Regions from separate parts of the Acidobacterium capsulatum ATCC 51196 genome, predicted to be linked through region 3. Evidence: riboswitches for the same ligand, from Rfam matches in the RefSeq annotation. Region 3 holds a riboswitch; each other region holds the start of a gene.
The links. A riboswitch is a leader RNA that binds a small molecule or an ion and turns the genes downstream of it on or off. The one in region 3 is predicted to bind cobalamin.
Positions count from the first base shown of each region.

Region 1: linked by a shared signal. The riboswitch ahead of metE (5-methyltetrahydropteroyltriglutamate--homocysteine S-methyltransferase) and the one ahead of ACP_RS02755 (TonB-dependent receptor) in region 3 are both predicted to bind cobalamin.
Region 2: linked by a shared signal. The riboswitch ahead of ACP_RS10070 (ribonucleoside-diphosphate reductase subunit alpha) and the one ahead of ACP_RS02755 (TonB-dependent receptor) in region 3 are both predicted to bind cobalamin.

Region 1 covers NC_012483.1:3,398,019-3,407,894, forward strand. Annotated here, with positions in the region: gene rpoC (DNA-directed RNA polymerase subunit beta') at 1-1,061, shown strand, start outside; gene ACP_RS13940 (mechanosensitive ion channel family protein) at 1,604-3,481, shown strand; gene metE (5-methyltetrahydropteroyltriglutamate--homocysteine S-methyltransferase) at 3,534-5,810, opposite strand; cobalamin riboswitch at 5,938-6,139, opposite strand; gene ACP_RS13950 (aldo/keto reductase family oxidoreductase) at 6,198-7,091, opposite strand; gene ACP_RS13955 (TetR/AcrR family transcriptional regulator) at 7,187-7,816, shown strand; gene ACP_RS13960 (TonB-dependent receptor domain-containing protein) at 8,134-9,876, shown strand, end outside.
Region 2 covers NC_012483.1:2,466,387-2,476,262, forward strand. Annotated here, with positions in the region: gene ACP_RS10060 (hypothetical protein) at 1-353, opposite strand, end outside; gene ACP_RS10065 (ribonucleotide-diphosphate reductase subunit beta) at 522-1,544, opposite strand; gene ACP_RS10070 (ribonucleoside-diphosphate reductase subunit alpha) at 1,557-3,935, opposite strand; cobalamin riboswitch at 4,038-4,232, opposite strand; gene ACP_RS10075 (sensor histidine kinase) at 4,418-7,495, shown strand; gene ACP_RS10080 (response regulator) at 7,495-8,136, shown strand; gene ACP_RS10085 (hypothetical protein) at 8,154-8,726, shown strand; gene ACP_RS10090 (AIM24 family protein) at 8,829-9,587, opposite strand; gene ACP_RS10095 (DUF4396 domain-containing protein) at 9,661-9,876, opposite strand, start outside.
Region 3 covers NC_012483.1:649,054-658,929, forward strand. Annotated here, with positions in the region: tRNA gene ACP_RS02735 (tRNA-Asp) at 1-62, opposite strand, end outside; gene ACP_RS02740 (hypothetical protein) at 188-502, opposite strand; gene ACP_RS02745 (M48 family metallopeptidase) at 602-1,528, opposite strand; gene ACP_RS02750 (hypothetical protein) at 1,933-2,475, opposite strand; gene ACP_RS02755 (TonB-dependent receptor) at 2,672-5,176, opposite strand; cobalamin riboswitch at 5,204-5,440, opposite strand; gene zwf (glucose-6-phosphate dehydrogenase) at 5,642-7,009, opposite strand; gene ACP_RS02765 (SGNH/GDSL hydrolase family protein) at 7,206-7,991, shown strand; gene ACP_RS02770 (glycosyl hydrolase family 18 protein) at 8,038-9,099, shown strand; gene ACP_RS17110 (BON domain-containing protein) at 9,220-9,876, shown strand, end outside.

The DNA.
Region 1 (9,876 bases), 1.4 Mb from region 3:
CCCTGCATGAGGAAGTCGATGAGGTCACGGGTCTCTCGCGTCTGGTCGTCGGCGAATCTGCCGATGAAAAGCGCCAGCCGGCCATCCTCGTCAAGGGCTCCAAGGGCAACAAGCGTTACATCATGCCCAGCCGCGCCCACCTCATGATCCAGGACGGCGATGAGGTCTCGCCCGGCGACATCCTTGCGAAGATTCCGCGCGAAACCACGCGCACCAAGGACATCACCGGCGGTCTGCCCCGCGTCGTTGAACTCTTTGAAGCCCGCAAACCCCGCGAGACCGCTCTCATCAGCGAGATCGACGGCGTGGTGCGCTTCGGCGAAATCAGCAAGGGCCAGCGCAAGATCTACGTCACGGGCGACAATGGCGAAGAGCGCGAATACTCCCTGCCGCGTGGCATTCACGTCAACGTGCAGGAAGGTGAGCGCCTCCGCGCCGGCGAGCCTCTGATGGATGGTCCGCTGAACCCGCATGACATTCTGGCCGTGCTTGGCGAGAAGGAGCTGCAAGCCTATCTCGTCAATGAGATCCAGGAAGTCTACCGTCTGCAGGGCGTGGCCATCTCTGACAAGCACATCGAAGTCATCGTGCGTCAGATGCTGCGCTGGGTGAAGATCGAGGAAGTCGGCGACACCTCGTTCCTGCTTGAACAGCAGGTCGACAAGTTCCGCTTCCGCGAAGAGAACGACCGCACCATCGCCAAGGGTGGCCGCCCGGCCGTGGGCCGTCCGCTGCTGCTCGGCATCACCAAGGCGTCGCTCTCGACCGAGAGCTTCATCTCGGCCGCCAGCTTCCAGGAGACCACGCGCGTACTCACCGAGGCGTCCATCAACGGCGCCATCGATGGCCTGCGCGGCCTCAAGGAGAACGTCATCGTCGGCCGCCTGATCCCCGCTGGCACGGGCATGGAGTACTACCGCAACATTCAGCTCTCACCCGAGCTCGAAGAAGCGGCCGCCCGCGTGCAGCAGGAAGTCATTGCGCAGCATGAAGCCGAAGAGCGCGAGCTTGAAATGATGCGCGCCGAAGGCGAAGCCGAAGAAATGGCCGCGTCCGAATAAGGACTCGCCGTCCACGCAATCGCGCCTCACGGCGCAATTTGAAAAAGCCCAGCTTCGGCTGGGCTTTTCTTTTCCCGTTGCTGACGGTAATTTCCCCTCGAATTGCTATGCCGGAAGCCTGGTGCCCCCTTACCGGCAAAGGCGATAGAGATCCCGATTATCTCTCAGCCAAACGAAGCCGGGAGTTCCCAGGTCCGTCTGTTCGGACCTGGGAACCCGCACTGCTTATGCTTTCACACCCTTCCGCATCCGCTCCGCTACAGCGCACAACTTGCCTGGAGACTGTCTGCTGCACTCCCGTGTACTCCGCAGTGTTCCCGTTCCTCTGGCATGATAGGAATGACCAGTCGCGTGGAGGCTTCATCCGCTTGCATCGCTCTTTGCTACGCCGTGTTGGGCTGCCGGCCGGTACGGCGCTCTTGATGGTTGCATCCCTTTTGCCCGGCGAGATATGCCGGGCGCAAAGTCCACGCTCCATTTCGTCTCACGAGACGGGGGGCGCGTTCCCCAAAGACCGGCCGCCGTCATCGCAGGCGGCTCCTGTGGCCCCTGTTCCGGTCCCTCTCGATCCTTCCATTGCGAGCCCGCTCCTGCGCGATCCGGCAGCTCGAAATCAGGAGATATTGCGTCATCTGAATGCGGTGCTGCGTTACTGGCGGCAGGCAGAATCGCCCATGCAGAAAGTGGGCGAGCCGAGCGATCTGATCTATCGCAATCAGGTTGTGGATGACGCCGCCAATATTGCAATGGGTGCATTTCAATCGGCGCAGGCCGAGGCTCTCCTGTTGCAGCCGTATGAGCAGCAAAGCGCTTCGAGCGCGGAACCCTCCCGGATGCAGCGCATTCAGGCGCTCAGAATGGAAGTCGCGCAGCGCGTTACCAGTCTCAAGCTGCAAGAGAGTATTCTCCTGCGCCAGTCCGCGGTAGCCCGAGGCCCTCAGGTACAGAAGATTCAGCAGGCGTTGCAGCAGGTCCAGGGCGAAATGGAACTGAACAATGCGATTGCCGATGCATTGGTTCGCCTGACAAAGGACTCCCGAACAAAAGGAGTGACTGCGCTGGAGAGCCAGGTGAAACAAGTAGAAGCTACTGCACCGGATCTGACGAATCTCAAAATTCGTCTTGCCGCTCCCACGCTGGAGAGCCTCTCAAGTGCCCGGGATGGCGGTGTGATCACAAAAGCGCAGGTGCTCTTCTCGCTACTGAATACACGCAGCTCTCTCGACCGGCTTCTGGATACCACTGGCGATCTGCGCCAGCAGGTTACGGAACTTCGCCAGCCTTTGATTCTTACCCTGCGGGCAACGGTGGCGCGAGGCGAGCAGATGGTGAAAACGCCGTCGCCGTCCGAGGCGGCAGCTGCGGCGAAACCATCCAGGGCGAAGAGCGGATCGCTCAATGATACTGCGAATGTGCGCAAGCAATACGATGATCTGACGCATAACTTCCAGTCGATCGTTGCGGCCTCGGTGCCTTTGAGCAATGAGTTGCTGGAGCTGGACCAGATGCAGGCGGCACTGCAGTCATGGCGTGCCTCTGTGGATGAGGAGTATCGCGAGATACTTACCTCGCTACTGACCCGGGTAGCCGTTATAGCTGCGGCTCTGATTCTGATTTTTGTGCTTGGCACGATCTGGCGTCGCATAACGGCCCGCTATGTGACAGACCTGCGCCGCCGGCGTCAGTGGACCGTGCTGCGGCGGCTCATCATGGGCTTCTTGACAGGCATCATTCTGATCTTTGGCTTTGTGACTCAATTCAGTTCGCTGGCGACGTTTGCCGGCTTCATTACCGCGGGCCTCGCCGTCGGACTGCAGACCATTCTGCTCTCTCTTGCTGCCTACTTTTTCATCATCGGGCGCTACGGTGTTCGTGTGGGCGACCGCATCACGATTGCCAATGTGACCGGAGATGTCATTGAGGTAGGGCTGCTGCGCTTCTACGTGCTCGAAGTCGCGTCCAATGGCAGCTTGTCGGAAGCTACCGGACGGATCGCTATCTTTTCCAACGCAATTCTCTTCCAGGCGCTCACTCCTCTTTACAAGCAATTGCCGGGCACGGAATATACATGGCATCAGGTCATCGTGAAGCTGGCCTCAGACAAGGACTATCGCACGGCCGCGCAGCGCATGATCGAGTGTGTGCAGCAGATTTACGAAACCTATCGCACTCATGTGGAACATCAACATCGCGCGATGGAAAATTGGATGGACATGCCACTAGATCCTCCGCATGTGCAATCGAGCATTCAGCTACTGGATGGTGGACTTCAGCTCTGGATTCGCTATCCGGCGGCACTGCGGAGAGCGGCTGCCGAGGATCAGAAGCTATCAGAAGCCCTTCTGCAGTTGATTGCTTCTGACGAAACCGTGCGTGCCGCGGTCGTGAATCCTCCCGTGATTCAAGCTTCTACAAAATAGATTGCTCCAACCAGACATGGCAGCAGGACGAGTGCCTGCTGCCATGTGGTCTTTACGCGCCGGCTTCCTCTCGCAGCCGCTCCGCCGCCGCGCACAAGTTGGTGAGCGCGGCTATGGTCTCCGGCCACTTGCGTGTCTTCAACCCGCAGTCCGGATTCACCCAGAGCTGCCCGGGCTTGAGCACCCGCGCGGCGAGCCGCAGCAATTCGTGCATCTCTTCCACGCTGGGTACGCGCGGCGAGTGAATGTCATACACGCCGGGCCCGATCTCATTCGGGTATCCATGCTCGCGAAACGCGTCGAGCAGTTCCATGCGCGACCGCGCCGCCTCCATGGAGATTACGTCCGCATCCAGCGCCGCAATCGACGGCAGCACATCCTCAAATTCGCAGTAGCACATGTGCGTATGAATCTGCGTTTCGTCGCGCACGCCGCTTGTGGCCAGCCGGAAGGCCTGCACGGCCCACTCCAGATAGGCCGCCCAGTCGGCGCGGCGCAGCGGAAGCCCCTCGCGCAAGGCCGGTTCATCCACCTGAATGATGCGAATGCCGGCGGCCTCCAGATCCTGCACCTCGTCGCGCAATGCCAGGGCGATTTGCCAGGCGATCTGCTGCCGGGGAATGTCATTGCGCGGAAACGACCACTGCAAAATCGTGATGGGCCCCGTCAGCATGCCTTTCACCGGGCGCTCGGTCAGGGACTGCGCATAGCGGCTCCACTCCACCGTCATCGCGCGCGGCCGCGACACATCGCCAAAGATCACCGGCGGCTTCACGCAGCGCGAGCCATAGCTCTGCACCCAGCCGTTTTGAGTGAATGCGAAGCCCTCTAGAAATTCGGCGAAGTACTCCACCATGTCATTGCGCTCGAACTCGCCATGCACCAGCACATCGAGCCCGATGGCCTCCTGCTGCCGGATGCACTGCGCGGTTGCCTCGCGCAAAAACGTCTCATATTGCCCGGCCGTCTCATGCCCGTGCTTGTGCGCCGCGCGATGCTTGCGCACCTCCGATGTTTGCGGAAACGAGCCAATGGTCGTCGTCGGAAAAAGCGGCAGTCGGAGCTGGTCCCGCTGCACGCGCGCCCGCTCGGGATAGGCTGACGACCTCGTGAAGTCGCTTGCCTTCAGCGCGTGCAACTGCGCCCGCACGGCGGCGTTGGTTGAGGATTCGGCCGCGGCGCGGTCCTGGATCGCTGCCGCATTTTCTGCAGCAGCGGCTGGGTCGCCCGTGGCCAGCGCTGTCAGTTCAGCCAACTTTTCTTCGGCAAAGCGTAGCCAGCCGCGCATCCGTGCGGGCAATTGCGTTTCGCCGCGCAGAGTATGCGGCACGTGCAGCAGCGAGCAAGACGGAGCAGCGATCACTCGCGCCTGCCCGAGTTTGCGGGCGGCCTGCCGCAGCATGGCGTCAGCAGCGGAGAAATCAGTCAGCCAGATGTTGCGGCCATCCACACAGCCCACGCTCAAAACCTGATCCGGGTGCAGGGCGTCGATCACTTCCTCTATCTGCTCGGGAGCGCGCACCGCATCCACATGCAGCCCTGCCGTATGGGCGGCAATCGCCAGTGGAAGATTGTCGCCCAGCCGCTCAAAGTAGGTGGTGAGCATCAGCTTCACCGGGCTCAGGGCGAATGCGGCATAGGCTTTCCGGAAGATCTCCGCTGCGCCTTCCGGCAAATCCGTGGCGAGAATGGGCTCATCCATCTGCACCCACTCCACGTTTTCTGCGGCAAGCTCGGCCAGAACCGCCTGATAGGCGGGGATCAAGCGATCTGTAACTGTGAATGGGTCAAATGCGTCTACACCCTTGCCCAGAAGTAAAAGTGTCAGAGGGCCAATCAATACCGGGCGGGTTTCAATTCCGAGCGCACGTGCCTCCCGCACCTCGCCGAGCAGTTTGGCGCTGTTGATTTTGAAGGAGAGTCCTTCGCTCCACTCCGGCACCAGGTAGTGGTAGTTGGTGTCAAACCATTTCGTCATTTCCATCGCGGTTTGCTCGCGGCTGTTGCGAGCCATGGCGAAGTAGCGTGGAAGTGTAACCGTGTCTGTGCCGAATCTTTCCGGTGTCGCCCCCAGCAGCACCAGCATGTCGAGCACCTGGTCGTAGAGCGAGAAGTCGTTGGAGGGAATGAAGTCGATGCCGGCGGTCTTTTGCAACTCCCAGTGGCTCTGACGTAGTTGCCCCGCGACATTTTGTAACTGTTCTTCAGTGCATTTACCGGTCCAGTAATCTTCGAGTGCAAACTTCAGCTCGCGCTGCTGGCCCATGCGGGGAAACCCAAGATTGGCGGTCTTGAGCGAAAGGGAAGTCGATGCTTCATCGGTGGCCATTTGGTTCTCTCCTTGTTACATGAAAGAACCACCCATGCGCAGGCACACCCCTGGGGCATGCATGAATCACCGTTCCAATCCACGAGAGCGGCATTCTCGGCGCACCCATGGTCAGCGTCCAGCGCTTCCATGGTGGTGGCGGCAGGCCGGTATTCGGACTCTGGGCAATCTACCGGATGGCCGCTTCCCATCTCCTGAGGAGACAGTGCTTGGCTTGCGCCGTGCCACCTTTCGTTCCCATCACCGCTGCGGGACAGCGCCGGATTTACACCGGCTTCCCGTTTAACAGATCGCCCGTGAGCGATCTGACCTGCACGCTCCCAGTCTACTGAAAAGCATGCCCGGGTGCGCGATTCCCGTGCATCCGGGCGGGCTTGGTGAGGGTTGTTAGTGCGCAGCTTGCGCAGGAGTGGCAATGGCGTTGAGCCGCGCCAGCACTTCGGGGGCCAGCACAAGATCGGCAGCCGCCAGGTTCTCACGCAGGTGTGCGAGCGATGACGTGCCGGGAATCAATAGAATGTTGTCTGCACGATGCAGCAGCCATGCGAGCGCGACCTGCATGAGGCTCGCGCCCAGCTCTGCCGCTACGGCCGAGAGTTCGTCCGACTGCAGGGGCGTGAATCCGCCGAGCGGGAAGTAGGGCACATAGGCGATGCCGTCTTTGCCCAGAGCGTCGATCCACGCATCTTCGGTGCGATGCGCGAGATTGTAATGGTTCTGCACGCAGACGACGGGAGCGATCTTGCGGGCCTCTTCCACCTGCGAGGGCGTAGCGTGGCTCAGCCCGAGGTGCCGGATGAGCCCCTTGCGCTGCAGTTCCGCCAGTGCGGTGAAGCGTTCTTCTATCGACTCCTCTTTGGGGACGAAGCGGTCGCCCATCAGGCGGAGGTTCACGACGTCGAGCACGTCCACGCCCAGGTTGCGCAGGTTGTCGTGCACGCCCTGCTGCAGATCTTCGACGCTTTGCGCGGGATTCCAGGAGCCGTCTTCGCCGCGCCTGGCGCCCAGTTTGGTCACGATGGTCAGCTCTTTGGGATAAGGATGCAGCGCCTCGCGAATGATCTGGTTGGTCACATGCGGGCCATAGAAATCACTTGTGTCGATGTGGTTCACACCCGCGTTTACTGCCTCGCGCAGCACGGCCACGGCCTGATCCCGATCCTTTGGCGGGCCGAAGATGTGCGGCCCTGAAAGCTGCATGGCGCCATAGCCCATGCGATGCATCGTCACGTCGGTGCCGGATAGTGTGAAGGTACCGCCCAGCTTCTTTGCCTCAGTCATACATGCTCTCCAAGCCCTCGCAGAGGGCGGTTGATTGCAGAAACTTTCTGCTTCCTGTGTTTAGATGAAGCTATCTTCAGGTTTGGAGTTCGCATTTGCCCCGCGCCACAAAAGCTACACTGCAACCGCGTAAACAGCCCGCTCAACAGCGCTCGTCGGAAACAGTAGAGGCGATTTTGCAGGCGACCATTCAGGTTTTGGTCGCCGTGGGCAAAGAGCGTCTCACCACGACGCGCGTGGCACATCGCGCTGGAGTTTCCGTCGGCACGCTGTATCAGTACTTCCCAAACAAGAGCGCGCTGCTGCAGGCCACGTTGCGACGTCACATTCAAGGCGTGCAAACGGCTGTAGAGCACGTGTGCCGTCTAGAGCGGTCGCGGCCGTTGCCGGACATGACCACTGCGCTGGTGGACGCCTATCTCGGTGCCAAGATGCGCAACGTGAAGGAGAGTGCGGTGCTCTACTCGGTCAGTTCGGATGTGGATGGCATGGCTATTGCTCAAGCTGCGGGGAAGCGGGTGCGGCATGCATTGGCTGAAATGTTCGCGACCGCACCGGAAGGCCTGACGAAAGAGCCGGAACTTGTGGCTTCGGTGGTTTCGGCCGCGCTGAATGGTATCTCGCGCCGCCTGCTTGAGTCGAAGTCTCCGGAGCGGCATCTGCCTGTGCTGCGCGAGGAGCTGCTGACGCTGCTGCATGCGTATCTCAGAACGTGCGTGGGCTGAGGGCAGACATCGGACGAAACGGTGTAAGGAGTGCCGGAGATGGTGCCCGGGGCGCTGGGAAATGGAGGTGTTTCCTGCGAGATGCCCGGGCCTGGCGGCGTGCTGAGATTGTTTCTTGACAATCCCCTGGGCGGGAAGATATTGTTCGTCCCATTAAAACAGACCCTTTGAAATCGTTTACATATGGTTCGCTAGGGCGCGATGCATTTGAGAAAACGTTTGCGAGTGAATGCAAGCGTTTACATAAAAGTCCGGAAATTATCACTAACTATTGAGGTCAGAAATTGCGAAAGATCATACAAATTCTCTTGCTTCTCATGAGCCTGGGCACTGCGGCTGCCTTCGGGCAGGAGTTCACGGGACTGGTGACCGACCAGAGCGGTGCGGTAATTCCGCACGCAAAAATCACCGTTCATAACCAGGACACGGGCGTTGATCTGCAGACCATCACAACTGCGGCTGGGAATTATACGGTTCCTTACCTGACGCCGGGGCACTATTCCGTTTCGGCCGAGGCGCAGGGCTTCAAGATAGAAAACAAAATCGACATTAATCTGCAGGTTGGCAAAACGGCGGTGATCAACTTTTCGCTGGCGGTTGGCGCGACCCAGCAAACGGTTACCGTAAACGCGGACCAGGCCCTGCTGGATAAGGGACGGGCCGATCAGGGGGAAGTTGTTGGACAGGAACGGGTGACGCAGTTGCCACTCAATGGCGGCGATCCCGGAATGCTGTCGACATTGATGGCCGGCGCTATCTGGACTGGTTCCGCGCAATGGCAGCGGCCCTTTGACGATACGCAGGCGAATCTATCCGTGAATGGCGGGGGAGGCGGAAATACCGCCTTGATGCTGGATGGTGTGACCAATTCAGCCGCGAGCACGAACAATTCAGGCCAGGCGAAGATCGCCTATGTGCCCCCAACGGATGCGGTGAAGGAATTCAAGATCATCACCAATCCCTATGACGCGAAGTACGGGTTGTTTGCCGGCGGTGTGGAAGACGTGGTGCTGAAGTCAGGAACAAACGACTTTCACGGCGACGTGTATGAGTTTGCCCGGCGGACCTGGCTGGATGCCAATACATGGCAGAACGACTATGACATTCACACCGCGCTGCCAGGCACGGATACGAGGCCTTACGCGACCCCCGATATGAAGTGGGATCAGTGGGGAGGATCTTTTGGTGGCCCGGTGCTGATTCCCAAACTCTATAACGGAAGAAACAAGTCTTTCTTCACGATCGTGTATCAGAATTTCAACGAGGTGGAACCCAATACCATCACCGAGTCGGTCCCGAGTCCTCAGTGGAAGACAGGCGACTTTTCCAATCTCGTGTATTGGAACGGGTCGGGATATTCGCCGATCACTATTTATGACCCTCTCTCGATTCATCAGAATGCGAACGGGCAGTGGGTACGCGACGCGTTTGGACCCAGCGACCCTGTGAATCCGAGTGCGCGCAACGTGATCCCAATGTCGCGTATCAATCCGATGGCGGAGAAGATTATCTCCCTTTATCCCAGTCCGAACACGGCTCCTCCTGGAGGTTCCAATCCATTCGCCAACAACTACACGGTGCCGGGCAATGACACTGACATCTACCGGAATGTGCTGGCGCGGTGGGATGAGGTGATCTCACCGAATGACCGCTTCAGTATTTTGTACGGCTATTGGGAGCGCGAGGAGCATCGCAGCTTTGATGGCTTCACCGGGCCGGAGCAGGAGGGTCAACTGCCGCATGGCGAGCGCAGCAACACCTTCACCTTTGAAGAGACACACGTATTTACTCCGAATCTGGTCTTCAATTTCCGGGCGAATGTAGGTGTGCGCGCGGACTACACTTTCAACGGCCCGCAGTATGACCCCACCAATCTTGGGTACAGCGCACAGCAGCTTGCCGAGATGGGGCCGGCGGCACAGAAGGAGTTCCCCTATCTCGACATCAGTGAGTTCGCGAGCATGGGAACGGACAGCAATGGCCAGACGATCAGCAACCAGCTATCCCTCCTGCCCTCTCTTACATGGGTCAAGAATACGCAGACCATCAACATGGGCCTC
Region 2 (9,876 bases), 1.8 Mb from region 3:
TAACAAAATGCGCGGGGCCATACCTGCAGGTATGAGGTTGCCATTCCGATGTGCTTGCCCCGCAGCAGCGCGGCCGTTGCAAAGGTCATTGCAGCCAAGGGAAGCGCATACGCCAGCAGCGCCACGTATACATCCAATAGCGAGCAGGCTCCCTGCCAAACGGCGGCTGGTCCCGGAGCGGAAAACTCAGCGGACCATCGATGGGTGCCGAACTCCCGCCATGCGGCCTCTGCCGTACACACGACGGCCGCGACCACCGCACAAGAAGCGAATAAACGAAACTGCGCCCGATATATCTGAAAGGTGCGCTCCAGCACCTCCCCGGCCGTCAGTGGGTGCCATTCCTGTTCCATTCCATTCACTCACAGCAAACTAAATGCGCCTCAGCGTAACACATGCGAAGGCGCGGCGTGGATGACGGAGAACTGCATAAGCCGGGTAAAAGCAGCGAGGCTCGTGCCGCCAGGTTACCAACAGCACGAGCCTCTGGATGGTGTTTTGAAGGCTGCCCGAAAATCTTCTTAGAAATCTTCGTGAAAGGCGACTTCTCCCGCCACAGCGGTCTGATAGGCCGAGACGCGGCGCTCAAAGAAGTTGGTTAGCTCCTGCACATCTTGCAGTTCCATGAAGGAGAAAGGATTCTTCACGCCAAAGGCCGGCGCAATGCCCAGCCGTTGCAGGCGCGAGTCCGCCACATAGCCGAGATACTGGCGCATGTCACGGACGGAAAGCCCAGCGACTCCACCACTCAGCAGATCCTCAGCAAATTGCGTCTCGGCATCGACGGCCTCATGCAGCATCTCGACAATGTCGGCCTCCAGTTGCGCGTCCCACAGGTCGGGTTCCTGGCTGCGGACCACGTTCACGACTTCAAAGGCAAACTCCAGATGGCAGCTTTCGTCGCGAAATACCCAGTTGGTGCCCGACGCCAGCCCATGCAGCAGACCCTTGGAGCGCAGAAAGTAGACATAAGCGAACGCCGCAAAGAAGAAGAGCCCTTCAATGCAGGCCGCGAAGCAGATCAGGTTGAGCAGGAACTGCCTGCGGTGCTCGCGCGTCTTCAACTCGTCGAGTTGCTGAATCGAGTCCATCCATTTCATGCAGAAGTCAGCCTTCTTTGAAATGGAAGGAATATTTTCGACCGCCGCAAAGGCTGCCGCGCGCGCTTCCGGGTCAGGCACATAGTTGTCGAGCAGCGTGAGATAAAACTGCACGTGCACGGCCTCTTCATACAACTGCCGCGACAGGTAAAGCCGGGCCTCAGGCGAATTGATGTGCTTATAGAGATTCAGCACCAGATTGTTCGAAACAATCGAGTCGCCCGTGGCAAAAAATGCCACCAGCCGCTGAATCAGGTGCACTTCGGCCGGGCTCAACCGCTGCTTCAGGTCCACCAGATCGGTCTGAAAATCCACTTCCTCGACCGTCCAGGTGTTCTTGATGCCATCGCGGAACATGTCGTAGAACACCGGATACCGCATTGGCCGCAGTGTCAGGCAGAGGCCCGGATCGAGAATCGCTTCTGGCGCTTGTACAGAGGACATCACCAACTCCTTTTACTGGCAGGCTTCGCAGGAGCCTGGATTTTCAAGAGAACACGCTACGGCGGCTGTGGCATTCTTGGCGCTGGCCACCGTCGTCTTCGCAATGCGGGTCGCCGGACGTGAACGCAGATAGTAGGTCGTCTTCAGGCCGCTCTTCCACGCATACATATACATCGAGCTGAGGCGGCCGATATTCGGCGACTCGGCAAAGAGATTCAGCGACTGGCTCTGGTCAATGAAGGGGCTGCGTTCGCGGGCCAGATCGATGATGGCGCGCATCGGCAGCTCCCAGACGGTGCGGTAAATCTGCTTCAGGTCGTCGGGAATTCCATCGATGGCCTGCACCGAACCCTCGCCCAGCTTCAGGCGCATGCGCAGTTCCTCGTTCCACAGGCCGCGCTCCTTCAGGTCTGTAACCAGATAGCGGTTGACCTGCAGGAACTCGCCCGAGAGGGTCTCGCGCTTGAAGAGGTTCGACACCTGCGGCTCCGTGCACTCGTAGCAGCCCACGATGGAGGCAATCGTCGCTGTCGGCGCAATGGCGATCAGCAGCGAGTTGCGCACGCCATGCTGCTGGATGCGCGCGCGCAGCGTGTTCCAGCGCGCTTCATCCGCCGGCTTCACACCCCACAGATCAAACTGCAGTTGTCCGGCCGCCAGACGCGTTTCCGCAAAGGCAGGATGTGCACCCTGCTTCTCGGCCAGTTCGCAGGAGGCCGCGAGCGCGTGATAGTAGATCTCCTCCTGAATGTGCGTGGAAAGCTGCTGTGCTTCAGGCGAATCAAATGGCATCCGCAACTGGAAGAACACGTCCTGCAGGCCCATCAACCCAAGGCCCACGGGCCGCCAGCGTGAATTTGCGCTCGCTGCCTGATGCACGGGGTAGTAGTTGATGTCGATGACGCGATCGAGCATCGGCACGGCCACGCGCACCGTCTCGGCCAGCTTCTCAAAGTCAAAAGCGCCATTGGCCACGTGCCGCGCCAGGTTGATGGAGCCGAGGTTGCACACCGCCGTCTCGTCGCGTGAGGTCACTTCAGTGATCTCGGTACAGAGGTTGGAGAGATGCACCACATTGCCCGGTTTGCCGGTCTGGTTGCACTTCAGGTTGCAGGCGTCCTTGAAGGTCATCCAGCCGTTGCCCGTCTCGGCCAGGCTGCGCATCATGCGCGCATACAGGTCGCGCGCCTTGATCTGGCGGGCGTAGAGCTGCTCGGCCTCGGCCTTTTCATAGGCCGCGTCAAACTCCACGCCATACAGATCGGGCAACTGTGGCACCACCTTGGGATCAAACAGCGACCACATGCCGTCTTCTTCCACACGCCGCATGAAAAGGTCGGGAATCCAGTTCGCGAGATTCAGATTGTAGGTGCGGCGCGAAAGATCCCCCGTGTTCTCGCGCAGTTCGAGAAACTGCTCCACGTCGGCGTGCCACGGCTCCAGATAGACGCAGCATGCACCCTTGCGCTTGCCGCCCTGGTTGACTGCGGCCACGGAACTGTCGAGCGTGCGCAGCCACGGCACAATGCCATTCGACAAGCCGTTGGTGGCACGAATCAGCGACCCCTCGGAGCGCACGCGGTGAAAGGCCAGCCCGATGCCACCGGAGAACTTCGACAGCAGCGCCACGTCTTTGTAAGTGTCGTAGATCGATTCGAGCGAGTCAGACGGCGAATCATGCAGATAGCAGGACGACATCTGCGGATGCTTGGTGCCGGAGTTGAACAGCGTCGGCGAACTCGGCATATAGTCATGCGAGGCGATCAACCGGTAGAACTCGATGGCCTCATGCGGCGTGCCCGCGAGCCCGCAGGCCACACGCAAAAAGAAGTACTGCGGCGTCTCAATCACCTTGCGCGAGAGCGGGTCGCGCAGCAGATACCGGTCATAGACCGTGCGCAGGCCAAAGAACTCAAAGCGGTCAGAGAGCTGCTCATCAATCGCGTAATTCAGCTTGCGAGCATGGGTACGCACAAACTCAGCCGTCGCCGCATTCACCACGCCTTCCTGATGCGCATATTCAATAGACTGCGAGAACGAGTGCAGGTTCTGCCCGGCGACCTCTTTCAAAATCGTGCCCAGCAGCAGCCGTGCCGCGAGCTTGGAGTACTGCGGCTCCTCGGCGATCAGTGAGGCCGCCGTATCAATCGAGATGGCATCCAATTCGCGCGTCGTGGCTCCGTCATAGAGGCCGCCAATCGTCTTGCTGGCCACGCGAATGGCGTCCACCTGCGACAGCCCGGCGCTGCATCGCTGCACGGCACGCACAATCTTGTTCACGTCCACGGGCTCAAGCTCGCCGTTGCGCTTGCGAACGTGCATTACCGGAATTTCTTCCTTGGCCGGGAAACCGGGCAGAGTGCCCGATACGCTGGGGTGGGTGGTCGCCATTACTGCTCTCCTTCATCTCCACACGACAAAAGAAGGAAGAGACAGCGCATGCCCGTGCTGCAGGCACATGACACCACTGCCACATCCTCTCCCCTCGGAGATTCCGCGAATGTCTTCGTGGCAGGTCTTCGGACTCGCAGGCTGCCTATTTGCTCCCGCTTCCCAGCCCATGCCCGGGCCAGTGCTTACCCTTGGAGCTTTCGTTCCTGCTTACCGCTGCGGGGCAGTTCCGGAATTGCACCGGATTCCCTTTTCAGCCGGATTTCTCGATCCGGCACCGCGAAGTAAAACCACCGTATCAGGCACATCTGGGTGAGTCAAACGCTAAATATTGTGGTGCTTGTGCAAATGTGGAAGCCCCTGTGTGAATCGCGTCCATGTGCTTTCAGTGGCGCAGTTTGCGCAAAATGTGTCGCGCGGCCAAGGCTTCATGCAGAGCGCCGCAGCCTCGGCTGTGTACCATGGCGAGAGCATTGCCCCGCATGAATTCTTCGCTGCATCTGCGCCGCCTTTTGTTTGCGCTTGCCCTCACGCTGAGCGCCTGTGCCGCTCGCGCGCTCGACCCGCGCGTGCCGCTGCGGCAGGATGGCGCGCAGGTCTGGCAGACCGAGAGCGGATTGCCGCAAAACACTGTCCATTCGATTTTGCAGACGCGTGACGGCTTTCTATGGGCTGCCACTGAAGGAGGACTGGTGCGCTTTGACGGCGAGCAGTTCACCGCCTTCACCAGCCGGAAGAATAAGGGCTTGCCGAGCGACCTCATCTATCACCTCATGCAGAGCCGAGACGGCTCGCTCTCAGACACACTCTGGATCAGCACGGCAGCCGGCGTCGCCCGCGAGCGCAATGGGCACTTTCACTCCTGGCCCACCGGCGAGACCTATGCCACCTTTCAGGACCGCGCCGGAGACATCTGGGCGCTGACAGCTTCCGGCATTGAGCGCTTCACCGGGGGCCGCTTCATGCTGGCCACCGAGGCCACGCTCACCGAGGCCAGCAGCATGCTGCAAACGCCGGATGGCGCGCTCTGGGTGAGCAGCAGCGAGGGCCTGCTGCGCGCCGCAGCCGGGTCCAGCCATTTCGTGGTGGTGGGCGCGCGTGTCCCGGTGCAGGCGATGGCGCCCGGCCCCGGGCACACACTCTGGGCTGGCACCCCCACGGGCGTAGAAGTATGCACGGCAAAAGACTGCAGCACGCTGCACGTGTTGGGTCTGTCCGGTCCTTTTTTTGTCTCCGCGCTCGCGCCTTCGACAACTTCGCCAGACAACATGTGGGTCGGCACGGATGAAGGCCTCTTCCTCGTGGGCCACCATCACGCCCGCCGTTACGGAATAAAAGATGGCCTGCCCTCGGGCCAGATCAATTTTCTCTTTCATGATCGTGAAGGCGCGCTGTGGATCGGCACCAATCGCGGCCTGGCGCGCTTTGCCAACGGCCTGATGGAATCGCTGCCGAGCCGCAGCGAAGTGGCCGGCAACATCGTGCTCTCAGCTTATGAAGACCGCGAGGGCGATCTGTGGCTCGGCTTTGAATCCAATGGACTCGGCGTGCTGCGCAGTCTGGCCTTCTCCAGCCTCACGGTTCGCGATGGCCTGGCCGGCAATTATGTGCTCTCGGTCACGCAGGACACTCATGGCACCCTTTGGGCAGGCACCAACGGAGCCGGGCTCAGCGGCGACAGTGACGGTCACTTCACCACGCTCACCACCGCGCAGGGACTTTCCAGCAACATCGTCATGGCGCTTGCGCCGGGCCGCGACGGCACCCTATGGGCAGGCACTCCCGATGGGCTGGATGAGATTCGTAACCATCACGTGCGCATTTTCACCACGGCCGATGGCCTGCCTGATGATTTTGTGCGCTCGCTCTTCGTCGATGCACTGGGGACGCTCTGGATCGGCACCCGCCGGGGACTCACGCGGTACTCCGGCGGACAATTCACCACGTATACCGATCTGGACGGCCTCGGCGGCAACCTGATCGGCGCCATGCTTGAAGACCGCCGCGACCATGCCCTGTGGGTTGCCACGCTGGGCGGTCTCTCCCGGCTGCGCAACGGAAAATTCCAGAACTTCACAACCGCCGATGGCCTCTCCAGCAACATTGTCACCGCGCTTTATCAGGATGCGCAGGGCACGCTCTGGATCGCCACCAAGGGCGGCGGCCTCGACCGCTACCAGAACGGCCATTTCACCAGCATCTCGTCCAAAGCCACGGGTCTGCCCGAAAGCATCTACGGCATTCTTGGCGACACGCGCGGCTACCTGTGGCTCAGCTCGACGCATGGCATTGATCGCGTCAGCGAGGAAGCACTCAACCGCTTCGCCGCGCACCAGATTCGCAACCTGCCGATCGCCACATTTGGCGCGTCAGACGGCATGGGCATCAGCGAGTGCAGCAGCGGCGGACATCCGGCAGCGTGGCGCGCGGCAAATGGAACGCTCTGGTTCGCAACTCTCAAGGGGCTGGCCACGGTGAATCCCGCGCACATGGCCATGGATCGCGTGCCGCCGCTGGTCGCGCTCGAGAGTGTGCGCATCGATGATGCACCTGTGCCGCTCGCTGCGCATCTGCGCGTGCCGCCGGGCCGCACGCGCGTGGCCTTCCACTATGCGGGCCTCAGCTTTGCCGCGCCGCAAAAGGTGCGCTACCGCTATCAGCTCAGCGGCTTTGACCCCCGCTGGATCAACGCCGGAAACCAGCGCACCGCCTACTACACCAACCTGCCGCCCGGGCGTTACACCTTTCGCGTGCTGGCCTCAAATCAGGACGGCCTCTGGTCGCAGAACGCTGCAGTGGTCGCGATCACCGTGGAGCCGCAGGTTTACCAGACATGGTGGTTCCGCCTGTTGCTGGTGCTCGGCGTGGCCTTGCTGATCTACCTTGAATATCGCCGCCGCGTGCGCCGTGTGCGCTCAGAGTTTCAGGCCGTATTGCGCGAGCGCACCCGCATCGCACGCGAAATTCACGACACGCTGGCCCAGGGCTTCGCGGCAGTCTCGGTGCAGCTTGAGGTGGTTTCGCGCCTGCTGCCCAACGCCACCGAAGGCGCGCGTCACGCCCTCGACACCGCTCGTTCGCTTGCACGCAGCAGCCTGCAGGACGCCCGCACCTCCATCTGGGACCTGCGCTCGCAGAGCAGCGAGCAGGAAGATCTCGCCACGCGCCTGCGCAAACTGGCCGATCATCTTTGCGCGCCCGCAAATATCAAGGCGCAGCTAGAGGTGAATGGAGCCTATCGCCCGCTGACTCCGGAAGTGGAAACCGAGCTGACGCGCATCGCGCAGGAAGCGATCGTCAACGCTGTTCGCCACTCCGAAACCGCATCGATTGCCCTGCGTCTCAGCTTTCATGAGCGACAAATTGAGCTCTCCGTGCGGGATAATGGCAGAGGATTCTCCGGCGCACCGCCTGCCGCGCGTCCCGGGCACTATGGCATCACGGGGATGCACGAGCGCGCCGAACGCATCGGAGGCAAGCTGACCATCGAGAGCCGCCCCGGCGAAGGCACCGAGGTACATCTGACGCTGCCTTTGAAAAGGGACGGAGGAGAAAAATGATGGACGACACTACCCACACCGCAACCATCCGCATTCTTGTGGTGGATGACCATCACATCGTCCGCCAGGGGCTGGTCGCGCTGCTGAACACGTTGCCCGGCTTTGAAGTCATTGCCGAGGCCGGCGACGGCGTCGAGGCCATCGCGCTGCATCGTGAGCATCAGCCCGACATCACCATCATGGACCTGCGACTGCCGCGGATGAATGGCGTCGAGGCCATCACGCGCATTCGGGAGGAATCTCCGGGCGCTCGCATCGTGGTGCTCACCACTTTTGACGGCGATGAGGATATCTATCGTGCCCTGCAGGCAGGTGCCCGAGGCTACCTGCTCAAGGGCATGGACGCGGACGACCTTACCGCCGCCATCCGCTCGGTGCATGCGGGCAAATCACGCATTCCCACGGTGGTGGCCGAGCGACTCGCCGAACGCATGAGCGGCTCTGAACTGACCGCCCGCGAACTCGATGTGCTGCGCCTCATCGTGCAGGGCCGCAGCAACCGCGAAATCGCGGCCGATCTGCACATCTCTGAGGCCACCGTGAAAACCCACATCAACAACCTGCTCAGCAAGCTGGGCGTGAGCGACCGCACGCAGGCAGCCACCACGGCGCTGCAACGCGGCCTCGTGCATCTGGAGTAGTGCTCAAAAGAGGCTTGATGCGAATTCTTCGTCCCTTGCTCGTCTTCGCTGTTTGTGTCCCGCTCTTCGCGCTGCCCACTGCAATCGTCTGGGCTGTGCCCCGCGCCTTCGCCCAGTCCTCGCCGGCCGAGGCTGCCGCGTGGCACGCCGCAAGCCGCAGCGAGCTGCAAACTTATCTGCCCGCCCGCGCGCCGGTTGTGACCGAGCGCATTGAGACAGAGATGCCCGCCGCTTCGGGCATCATCAACAACAAAGACCAGTTCATCGGCGGCGTTGTGCTCATCACCGCCGGCTATTCGGCAGACGGCAAATACTCGCACTACTTTGTGACGCAGGTGCCTCTGGAACTCGGCTCGGCCAGCCACCCCGTGAAGCTGGCGCCGGGCAATTATCTGATCGGCTACGTGCGCCAGGATGAGGCGCTGCAGGTTCGCATTTATGAAGCCGCCAGCGGCAAGCCTGCCGGCGACGTGAAAGCCGTGCTCGACCCCGCCATTCACGGCGTGACGGCCTTCCGCATCTGGCCGCCGTCAATGCACCGGCTCATCCAGATTGGCCGGTTCACGTTCCCCTATCGCATTTTGAAGTAGGGGTCAACCGAAATAGACGTCACACAGTTACATATAAAAACTGGCGGAAAACTATCATTTTGGGTGCCCCGGGTCCGTGTGTCCGGACCCGGGTAGAATCCTCTACCGCATGCCGTCGAGCAACGAGCCCACAATGCCGCCCACCACGCCGGCTTCCGCCACCTGACGATTCTCGCCCTGCGGCAGATACTCCATCAACGCATGCGCCAGATTTGCCAGCGGAAGCGTCTGCAACCACACACGGCCAGGGCCGGTGAGCGCCGCCAGAAAGATGCCGTCGCCGCCGAAGATCATGTTTTTGATGCCGGGCACGCGTGTGATCTGGAACGACACACTGTTCTCAAACGCGCCCACATGGCCCGGATGCACCCGCAGCGTCTCGCCCGGCCGCAGGTCTTTCACCACCACCTCGCCAGAAAGCTCGAGCCACGCGACGCCGTTGCCGCCCACCTTCTGCAGTAGAAATCCGTCGCCGCCGAAGATGCCCGCGCCGAGCGACTGCTGAAAGCCAACACCCAGCGTGACCTGCTCAGTCCCGCACAAAAATCCATGGCGATGAATATAAAACTCGCGGCCTTGTCCTACTTCCACCGGGACAATGTGTCCCGGCACCTTGGTGGCAAAGGCGACCTCGCCTGGAGCGCCGATGGCGCGATACTCGGTCATGAACAGCGATCCGCCGCCGGCCATGCGCTTGATGGCGCCAAAGATTCCGCCGCCGCCGCCCATCTGCGTGTGCGTGCGCATCTGAATCGGCGCGGTCATCCACGACAGTTCGCCAGACTCGGAGATGATGACCTCGTTCGGTTCAAGAAGAAACTCAATGGCGGGCATCGTCGTGCCCAGAATGCGGTTTTGCATGCAGCGCTCCTTATCGCTAGGAGTATATCTCCGTCCTGTTGTTACGGAATTCGCCAGCCTGCGGTTCCCGCGTTCAGCCCATGGCCTCCTTGATGCCCTTGCCCACCAGCCAGCGGTTCATGGGAGCCGTCGTCAAAAATCCGCACACCATCGCAATTTGCATCATGAGCCAATATTGCGGTTGCAGCGGGGTGAGATGCGGCGCGGGGAAAAACACAAAATACGAGAGTGCCATCCAGCCATACATGCCTACCTGAAAGGCTGCAATCGAGAGCGTATCGGCCTTGAT
Region 3 (9,876 bases):
GGCTCGAACCCGCGACCTCTGCCGTGACAGGGCAGCATTCTAACCAACTGAACTACGTCCCCAATTGCTACTTTTTCAATATAGCAGAGGACGGTCTGTTGTGCAGGCTCGGGGAGTGGAAATCTCGATCTCTCTGCACTTTGTCGCCGCCCGAACTATACTGCCCGCCGAACCGTCTGCAGAGAGATCAGAGTTGCTGACGCCACCACGGAGTCTTCTCTGAACTGATGTAGACAGTGCGGCCGCCGCGCGCCAGCCAGAAGTCGTACTCAGCATTTTCTGCGAACTGCGAGCACGGGGGCCAGCTGTCGTCGATTTCGAGATGTGTTGGGCCGTTCGGACCGACCAGCGTGATCTGGCCGTTGCCACAGTTGACGACCTTCTGCCGCATGAGCGAAAAGGTAGCCCCTTTGGGCGTGACGTCCTGTGAGAGCTCGTTGGCGTATTTGGTGAGGAATAATGTCGCCACGATCAGTACGGTCCAAAGCAGGATTCTACGCATCTGGTTCCCTTGGCCGTCTCCCGATCCACTGCAGGACGGCTTTTGCAATCTACCCCTAAATTAGCACTCCTCGCGGAAATGACTATTCCACTTTCGTGACTAGTTGGAGGTACCGTCGATCTGCTGACGGTGCAAGGTGGGAGGCTCTTCGCTGCCGGGATTATTGGTGCTCGCGCGCCGCAGCGAGGGGCGCTGACTCTTTGGCGGGGCGTGCAGCTTGCGACGGTTTTCAATGCGAGCGAGCCGTGCCTTGACCTGCTCAAACTCCGAAGTGTCTTCAAGATACTCGCGGCGCGGCGGCAGAATATGGGCGATCTCCTGCTCGGTGGCCTCAATACGGTCGGGCGTTTGCGGATGGGTGTCGAAAGCGCGCGCAATGATGCCGGGCTTCTGCTTCTCCAGCGCCTCGATCTTTTCAAAGAAAGAAATCATGGCTGTCGGATCGTAGCCGGTGCGATAGAGATATTGGACACCGAGATAGTCCGCCTGCGCCTCGAACTCCCGCGAGAACTGCAGGAAGGTAATCGGAATGGCTAGATTTGCCGCCTCGTAAATGCCATAGCCAGCCCACCCTCCCATGAAGATGAGCGGCACGCTACCAATCTGGGCGTAGTGCATGCGCGTCATTTCACGTGCGGCATGGTGCGCGGCGACGTGGGCAATCTCATGCGCCATGACAGCAGCGAGTTCGGCTTCGTTGTCCGCAGCGAGAATCAAGCCCGAGTTGACATAGAAGAAGCCGCCCGGCAGCGCGAAGGCATTGATCTGGTTGGAGTCAATGACCTTGATGGTGAACGGCACCTTGGCATCGGAGTTCTTCACCAGATTCTGGCCAATGCGATTGATGTACTCGTCCACGACGGGATCTTTGATGAAGTGAGTGCTCTTGTCGATCTCGGCGGCGTACTGCTGGCCCATCTCAATTTCGGCGCGCTCGCCGTACCAGTTGCCGAGACCGCGGCCGCCGATCTTGCGATCTCCAACCGCGTTGACGTCTTGAATGCTGCCTCGCCTGACACCCGGCATCACTCCGTCAGGGCGGGGCTGAACGCCCTGAGGCGGGAGCTGCGGGTTGGGGATGGGCTGCACTGCGGGAGGCCGGTTTTTATCGTTATTATTGTGGCTATCTTCAGCCGGCTGCTCTTGCAGAGCAACTGCAGATGCGGCCGTGCCGGTGGTGGTTTGCGGGGCTGAAAAAGCAGGCAGGAGCTGAGCGGGAGCTGTTAGCGGAAGGCTGAGCGCGACGCACAGAAGCAGGCCATGAGAGATACATCGGGCTCTCTGGTGTGAGAGAAGATGCCTGCGCTTTGCCATCACCATGCCGAGACTCCATGCCAGAACTTCAGGCTGAGACTTCGCTACTTTCGCGGCCTCTTCAGTATGCGCCGCCGGGCAGAAACTTTGCTGCCCGACAGGCAGCGCGGCTCGCTTCAATTCAACTGCTGCAGGCGCGCAATGAGTTTCTGCGCCAGATTTTCGCCACTCTCTGACCACAACAGCCGTGTCGCGGCGCCTGCATTCTTCTGCATCAGGGTCGTCAGATCCACAAGCTTCTGCACATTTTTTTTGACGTAAGCGGCGCTCTCAGCGCTCAGGGCGACCTCTTCCTGAAGAAATGGCGTGTCGGTGCCGAGGTCAATGCGAATCTGTCCGTTCTGATCAAAGGATCCTTCATCAAATTGCGGGCCGAAGCCTGTGACGCGCACCACGCGCGGTTCGAGCTTCCAACCCGGCTCTTCCCCGCCCTCTTCGCTGGGCGTCCAAAGCTCCCACTCCACCTCAAACTCGTAGGCATAGTCCTCATGCAGAGCTTCCATGGCGCGAGCGATGGCTTGAGCGGGTTCCGCGTTCTCCTCAGGGTCTTTGTCGCTATGCACCCACTGATAGATGGGTGACTCATTCCAGCTGAGAGGATAGACGGTCGCAGCCTTCACTTTGTCAGTACCGCCGAGAGCAGCAAACTGCTGCAGCACTCGGTCGAGTGCCCCAGGAAGCTGTGGGAATCGAAAATTTGCGTACCAGAGACTCAGATAAAGCTGATCGGCCATACTACCCAGTATAAATTTCAGCAGCGAATGGCGGAAATTACTCCCGTGCCGCGTCACAAACAGAACAGCCCCGGACGGAACCGTGTCCGGGGCTGTGGCTTTCTGCGAGCGGGCTGCTCAGCTACTGATTCGGCTCATGGCCGAGCGCGATGCGCAGGCCGGTGCGGAAATTAAAGGGCAGCGAGGTGTATCCGATGGGTGCGATGTGCTGGTCGCTGGTGAGATTGTTGAGCTGCGTATAGAACTGCGTGCGGCGGCCCACCTGATAGGTCAATGCCAGATCAAGCTTGGCATAACCGTGATCGAGGTTGCGATTGGGCAGCAGCAGGTTACTGCCGTCCGGCGCGCCGGCGTAGTCGCCAAGAAACGTCGAGTCATCGCTGCGGCTGGCGTAAGCGCCGGTCAAAACGCCGGTCCACTTGTTGCCGGTGTAGGTCACCGAGGTGAAGCCGGTGTGCGGCGGCCTGCGGAAGGGTCGCGCGCCGACCAAGGGATTGTAGGCGCCGATGGGAATGTTGGGGAAGTTGGCATTGAAGCTCGGCGAGAGCGCATCTGAGGTGAAGGACTTCTGTACGACCGCATCGGTGTAGGTGTAGCCGGTGCGCACGAAGATGTTGGCGTTAACGCCGTATTGCAGCTCAGCATCGATGCCCTGCGAGCGGAAGGCCTGCGAATTCACATAGAGCGAGTATGCGCCGTCTGCATTGAGTTGAGCTTCGAGCAGCTTTTGCTGCGCGGTGCTCAGGTTGGGTAGAAGCTGCGGAATCAGTGCGGCTCCGACAGACTCGACCTGATTGCCGAATTCATCATGGAAGTAATCGAGACGAAGCAGGACGTGCTGGTTGAAGAGATTCTGCTCCACACCGCCGTCATAGGTACGTGCCAGCTCCGCGCCAATGGGGCTGATGTGATCGGCGGCTACGGTCTGCTGCCCACCATTCTTGTTCAGGAAGTCATAGAGCGAACCGAGTTGCTGCAGCAGCGTCGGCTCCTGATAGCCCTTGGCATAATTGAAGGTCACGCGGGTTCCGTCAAAGATGCCCTTGCCCGGCTTGATGAGGTAATAGGACGCGCCCACGCGCGGCGCGCCGACGGTTCCGTAGAGATCGTTTTTCTCAATTGTGCCGCTGGCCGTGTAGAAGAGGCGGTTGTTCAACTGGCCGTTCAACTGGCCGTTGTAGTCGTAGTTGGCGCGCTCGAGCTGGTCGTTGAGGAAGTAGGCCTGCGAATACTCAGAGCCACGCTCATCTTCAAAGCGAAAGCTGCCGGTGAGCACCAGTGCCGGGCTGAGGGTGTAGTTGGTCTGCGCGTAGAGATCGTCGCGCAGATTGGCGTTGTCAATCACATTGGGATAGACGCCGTAATTGGCAGGCGAGTAGTTCATGATGGCCTGTCCGGTGACAGAGTAGCCGTTCGCGCCGCGAATCGTGACGACATTGCCGTAGTAGTTCCCGCCTTCGTAGTCGGGCGTCAGATTGCCTGCCGGGTAAAAGACCTCAGACTGCTCGCGCTTGCGCACAAGACCATAGCGCACCAGGCCGGTCCAGGCGCCGTTGAAGGAGTGGGTCAGCGTGCTCGAGAGAAAAGTATCCTGATCGGACTCTTTGCCGTCGTTCGAGAGGCCAAAGAAGGCATACGTGCCGGGCAGATCGGTCGCGCGGTTGATTTGGTGGACGATGACGCGCAGGCCGGTGTTGGCGCTGAGGTCATAGCCAAGATTCGCGACGGAGGTGATGAGGTGATACTCATCGTTCGGGATGGAGTTCTGCGTCTGCAGGTCGCTGAAGGCCCCGTAATAGTCAAGATTGTTGCGCATGCCGCCCAGTTGCACCTGGTTGCGGTAAGTGCCGAAGTTGCCGCCGTCGCCCTCGTAGAGCAGGCTGGGAAAGGGCGTGCTGCCCTGTGGCGTCGTGAAAGCAATGACCCCGGCGGCGGCATCGGCGCCGTAGAGCACGCTGTCAGGGCCGCGATAGGCCTCGACATGATCGATGCCCGTGGTGGCGAGCATGGAATAGTCAAACTGGCCCCCGATGTCTTCAATGGGCACGCCGTCGAGGATGACACGATTGGCGTTGGAGTTGCCGCCGTGAATGAAGACTGAGGTGATGGCGCCGCGCTGGCCTGACTGCACCACATTGAGTCCCGGCAACTGACGCAGAGCATCCACCATACCGGCGCGGTTTTTGAAATCGGTAAAGCCAAGCGCACTCACAGGGGCTGAGACCTGCGCCTGCGGCGTGGGGTTTCCGGTAGCGGTGACGATCACCTGCTGCCGCACCCAGGCCGGCTCCAGCGTGACATTCTGCACCACGTCATCGAGCTTGCCCGCATAAAAGCTCTGCGTGGTGATCTGGCGAAACGAGTTCCCTGTCGCCAGCACGTAAAAGCGGCCGCTCAGCCCACTGAGCAGCTCGTAGCTGCCGTCGGCATGCGAGCGGGTCACCTTGACGACGTGGCCGTTGTGCATGAGCGTGACGATGGCGTTGGGAATGACCTCGCCCACAGGATCAGTAATCGTGCCATGCACGGTGACGGCGCGGGCGGCGCAGGGCGCCAGCAAGGCGAGAGAAGATGCGCAGAGATAGACAGCCAGCCGGCGAGCCGCACGGCAAAAAGCATGAGCCATAGTGTCCTCCGTTCCCCTCGGAACGCGGTGAAAAAGGCGCATGGGACCGGTCTCCTGACTTAGGCGCTCATTCCCTGTGGAATCGAAGCCGGGCGGCATCGCGGAATCACCTTCCCGGAGCATCTGCTCCAGTGGCATCCTACGCCCGGACCTCTGTGTGCCCTCTGTATTCAACAGACGAGAAAGCACACGAACGCGCTTACAGTTGCGGGGCAGTGGCGGATTTTCACCGCCTTCCCGAACATCCCAAAGCGTTTACGAATAACAACGGAGCAGAAGGGCGTAGAACCAGCCTTCCGCAGAAGTTTCCGGGCAACGCCGGAATCTCTTTTTATAACCGTGCCGTAACACGGTGTCAAAATTTTTGACCGCCGCGAAAAGCTCACGAGACGCACAAAAACAGAAGCCGGAGCCAGCGTGCGTAACTGCACCCGGTCTCCGGCCTTGCGGCTCAAATACAAGAGGTTAGCGCGGGTTCAACCAGCCGCCAACATCCTCAGCCAGCCGATTCGCCTCTACAGGACCCCAGGTTCCCGGCTTGTAGCCATGCACCTGCGGCCGATGTTGCAGAACGTCGTCCAGCAGTTCCCACGAGCGCTCAACATAATCTTCACGTGCAAACCACACCGGATTGCCACAAGCCGCGTCATCGAGCAGTTCCTCGTACGGCAGCAGGTCGAGTTCCCCGCACTGCTGCTCGGCATTCAGCTCGGTCATGCAGCCGCGCAGACGCTCGCCTGCTTCTTTGATCGAAGCGCCGATGGCGATCTCAGGCTTGGGGCTGAGGCGAAAACGCACATAGTTCTGCGGCGTCACCGTCTCTGAGAAAACAGGCGGCGTCTGCCGCAGTTTGGCGGTGATTTCAGTCGCGGTGATGGGCAGGTTTTTGCCGGTCCGAATCAGGAACGGCACATCACGCCAGCGCCAGGAATTGACATGCACTCGGAGCGCCGCAAAGGTCTCCACATTGGATTGCTGCTTGACGCCCGGCTCATCGTGATAACCCTCGAACTGGCCCAGCACCACATCCTCAGGGCGAATGGGCTGCACGCTCTTGAGTACCTTGGCGCGCTCATCGCGCAGCGCTTCCACGTCGGGGCACGGAGGCGCCTCCATGGCGATATTGCTCAGCAACTGCATGAGGTGGTTCTGCACCACGTCGCGGATGGCGCCCACGCCGTCGTAGAACGCGCCGCGGCCCTGGATGCCAAACTGCTCGGCCATCGTGATCTGCACCGACTCGACGTACTGGCGGTTCCAGACCGGCTCAAGAATCGAGTTGGCGAAGCGGAAGAAGATGAGATTCTGCACCGCATTTTTGCCCAGGTAGTGATCGATGCGGTAGATGTTCTCTTCAGGGAAATACTGATGAATCTTGTCATTCAGCGCGGCGGCCGATTGTCTGTCATGGCCAAAGGGCTTTTCGATCACGACGCGCGCACCCTCGGCGCAGCCCGACTCCTTGAGGTGCTGGATGACGACCGCGAAGAGGCTGGGAGGAATCGCGAGGTAGTGGAGCGGAGACTTTGCGTCCCCAAGCGCGGCCCGCACCTGGCGAAAGGTTCCAGGATCGGCGTAGTCGCCGTCTACATATTTCATGCGGTCGAGCAGCTTGGCCAGCCCCTCAGGATCGATGCCGCCGTGCTTTTCCACGCTGTCTTTGGCGCGTGCCTTGAGTTGATCGAGGTTCCAGCCAGCTTTCGCTACGCCGATGACCGGGCCCACCAAGCGGTCGCGCTTGGCCAGCCTCTGCAATGCGGGAAAAATCTGTTTGTAAGCCAGATCTCCCGTTGCGCCGAAGAACACTAATGCGTCTGAGTGTTGAGTCTCCATTCGCCTTCCTTTGTAAACCTTCCCCTGTTGGATGTCACTACAAGCCGGAAAGGGGCAACAGAAACCGCCGCACGCCGTGATGCCGGCCATATCGTTGGCAGAGTGGCACGATCGGCCACGGATTCTGTAAAAAGGATGCGACCGGCACATTCAGTTCCAGCCACACTCTGGCTGCTTCTATCGGAGGATTTCCCGCATGCTGAAGAAATTTGCCTTGTTCTCTGTGATGGCTTCCATCTGCTGTGCGCCCACGCTGGCCGCAAACACTCCGCAATCGACCACCGCCACCACGGCTACGGCTGCTGCGCCTTGCAATCCGCAGGAGTTCGCGAAGATGAAAAAGACCCTGCAGGATTGGCCCGATCTGGCGCGCTACCGTAAGGCCGACGTGGAACTGCCTCCTCCTGCGGCGGGCGTATCACGTGTGGTCTTCATGGGCGATTCCATCACTGACATCTGGGGACGCATGAAGGGCACAGGCGAGTTCTTTCCGGGCAAGCCTTATGTGAATCGCGGCATCAGCGGGCAGACAACGCCACAGATGCTCATCCGCTTTCAGCAGGACGTGGTGAATCTGCATCCGGCCGTCGTGCTGATTCTTGCCGGCACGAATGACATTGCGGGCAACACTGGGCCCACCACCAACAACATGATTGAGAACAACTACCGCTCCATGGCTGAAATTGCAGAAGCCAATCACATCAAGGTGATCTTTGCTTCCATCACGCCAGCGGCGGCTTATCCATGGCGGCCTGGCATTGATCCGGTGCAGCGCATTCATGAGGTGAACGAATGGCTGCGGCAGTACTGCAAGCAGAATGGATTCGTCTACCTCGACTATTACGACGCGCTGGCGCTGCCCAACGGCGCCATGAAGCCGGGCATCTCGTTTGACGGCGTTCACCCAAATGCGAAGGGATTCGCCATCATGGCTCCTTTGGCGGAAGAGGCGATTCATAAGGCACTGCAGAGCGGTCAATAGCTACTCTTCATCCCGTCTTTAGATGTTTTTGTGAAAGGATTGTGCCATGAAACGCTTGTTTGTCGCAGCTCTGGTTCTTCTGGTAACGTTCCCTCTCGCCGCCCAGGCCCGCACGCGCTCTCTCTTCTACATGCTGCGCGACCGCGCTTCGGTCGAGAGCTTTGAGGCGCACAAGAGCCAGATCGACATTCTCGTGCCCGCCTGGTATTCGGTCGATGCGACCGGTCTGGTCGCCGGCGAGCCGGACCCAGTAGTGATGCGCGACGCGAAGGCGGCGCACATTCCTGTCATTGCGCTGATGGGACTGGCCAATCAGAAAGAGCTGCATACCCTTCTGCACTCGCCCACGGCGCAGGCCGCCATGAATGCCGGAATGGTGGAGGCCTCGAAGACGTATGGCTATGCCGGCTTCCAGATCGACTTTGAGAATGTTTTGTGGACGGATCGCGACGCGCTCTCAGCCCTCGTAAAGACCAGCGCCGATGTGATGCATCGCGCGGGCCTGCAACTGGAGATCGCAACCGTGCCCAATGCTCCGGGCTATCCCGGAGAGACGGCATTTTCGCGCTGGATGTTCACCAACTGGCGCGGCGCTTATGACCTGAAGGCGTTGGCGCAGTCGGCCGACCTCATCTGCCTGATGACTTATGACCAGCACACCCGCTGGACGGTTCCGGGCCCCGTAGCGGGCTGGCAGTGGACGTTGGAAAACCTGAAGTATGCCTTGAAGGTTGTGCCCAAAGACAAGCTATCTCTTGGGATTCCGCTCTACGGCTATCACTGGTATACCGGCGATCCCGGCTTCGGCAAGGAGCACGCTTCCCCGCATCCAACGGCTGACTATATTTCGGGACGGAATGCGCTTTTCCTGTTGAACACCTATCATGGCCACCAGGAATGGGACCCCGTGGATCACGCAACCGACTTCTGGTTTTATCGCGATCAGATGCGTGAGTGGGTCTTCTACACCGACCAGCGCACCTTTGCCGCGCGCTACGATCTGGCGAAGCAGTACGGGATTTGGGGATTCTGCTCATGGGTGCTTGGGCAGGAAGATCCGGATATCTGGAAGGTGATTCCGGCTCATCCTCAGACGGCGAAGCAGTAGCCCTCGCAAGCAGGCCCCAACTTTTTCGCGACCAATGCTCTTCGTCTAGAATCAGAGAGTTGAGGTGTGATTATGCTTCGCTCGCTTCGCGCTTTTGCTTTATGTGCTGCTCTTGTGCCCATGGCCGTTCATGCACAGACTCACCGGCCGACCGACCATCAGGTGCTAATTCAGGTAAGCCGCACGCTTGCCACCGAACCTGCCTTTAACGGCATGACCATCATTCCTTCGGTCTCGCACGGGGTGGTCACGCTCACCGGCAATGTGACCAGCTATGCCGCCAAGGTGCTGGCCTCGACAGAGATCTCCAACATCAACGGCGTCAAGACGGTTTTGAATAACCTCAACGTGGTGCCTGCCGGCTCGGAATCACAACCGGCAGCATCGGAGCCGAGCACGCCTCCACCGCCGCCTCCGGCACAGGACCAGAATCAGGCAGCCCCGAGCGACCAGTTCGCGAGCATGCGGAGTCTGAATGTTCCGGCAGGAACGGTACTGCCCGTGCGCCTGGTGGAGCAGATCAACACCAAGTCGGCACAAGCGAACGATCCGTTTCACGCGACGCTGCTCTCTGACATCACGCACAAGGGCTACGTGCTGATCCCTCGCGGAACAGTGTTTGTGGGCCGTGTCATCAGCGCCAAAGCGGCCGGCCGGTTTGCCGGCTACCCTGAGCTGTCACTGGAGTTGATCAGCTTTACGCTGAATACGCCACAAGGGCAACAGCAGATGGGGCTGATCACCGATCCACTTTCCAGTGAAGGCAAGGGACGCGGT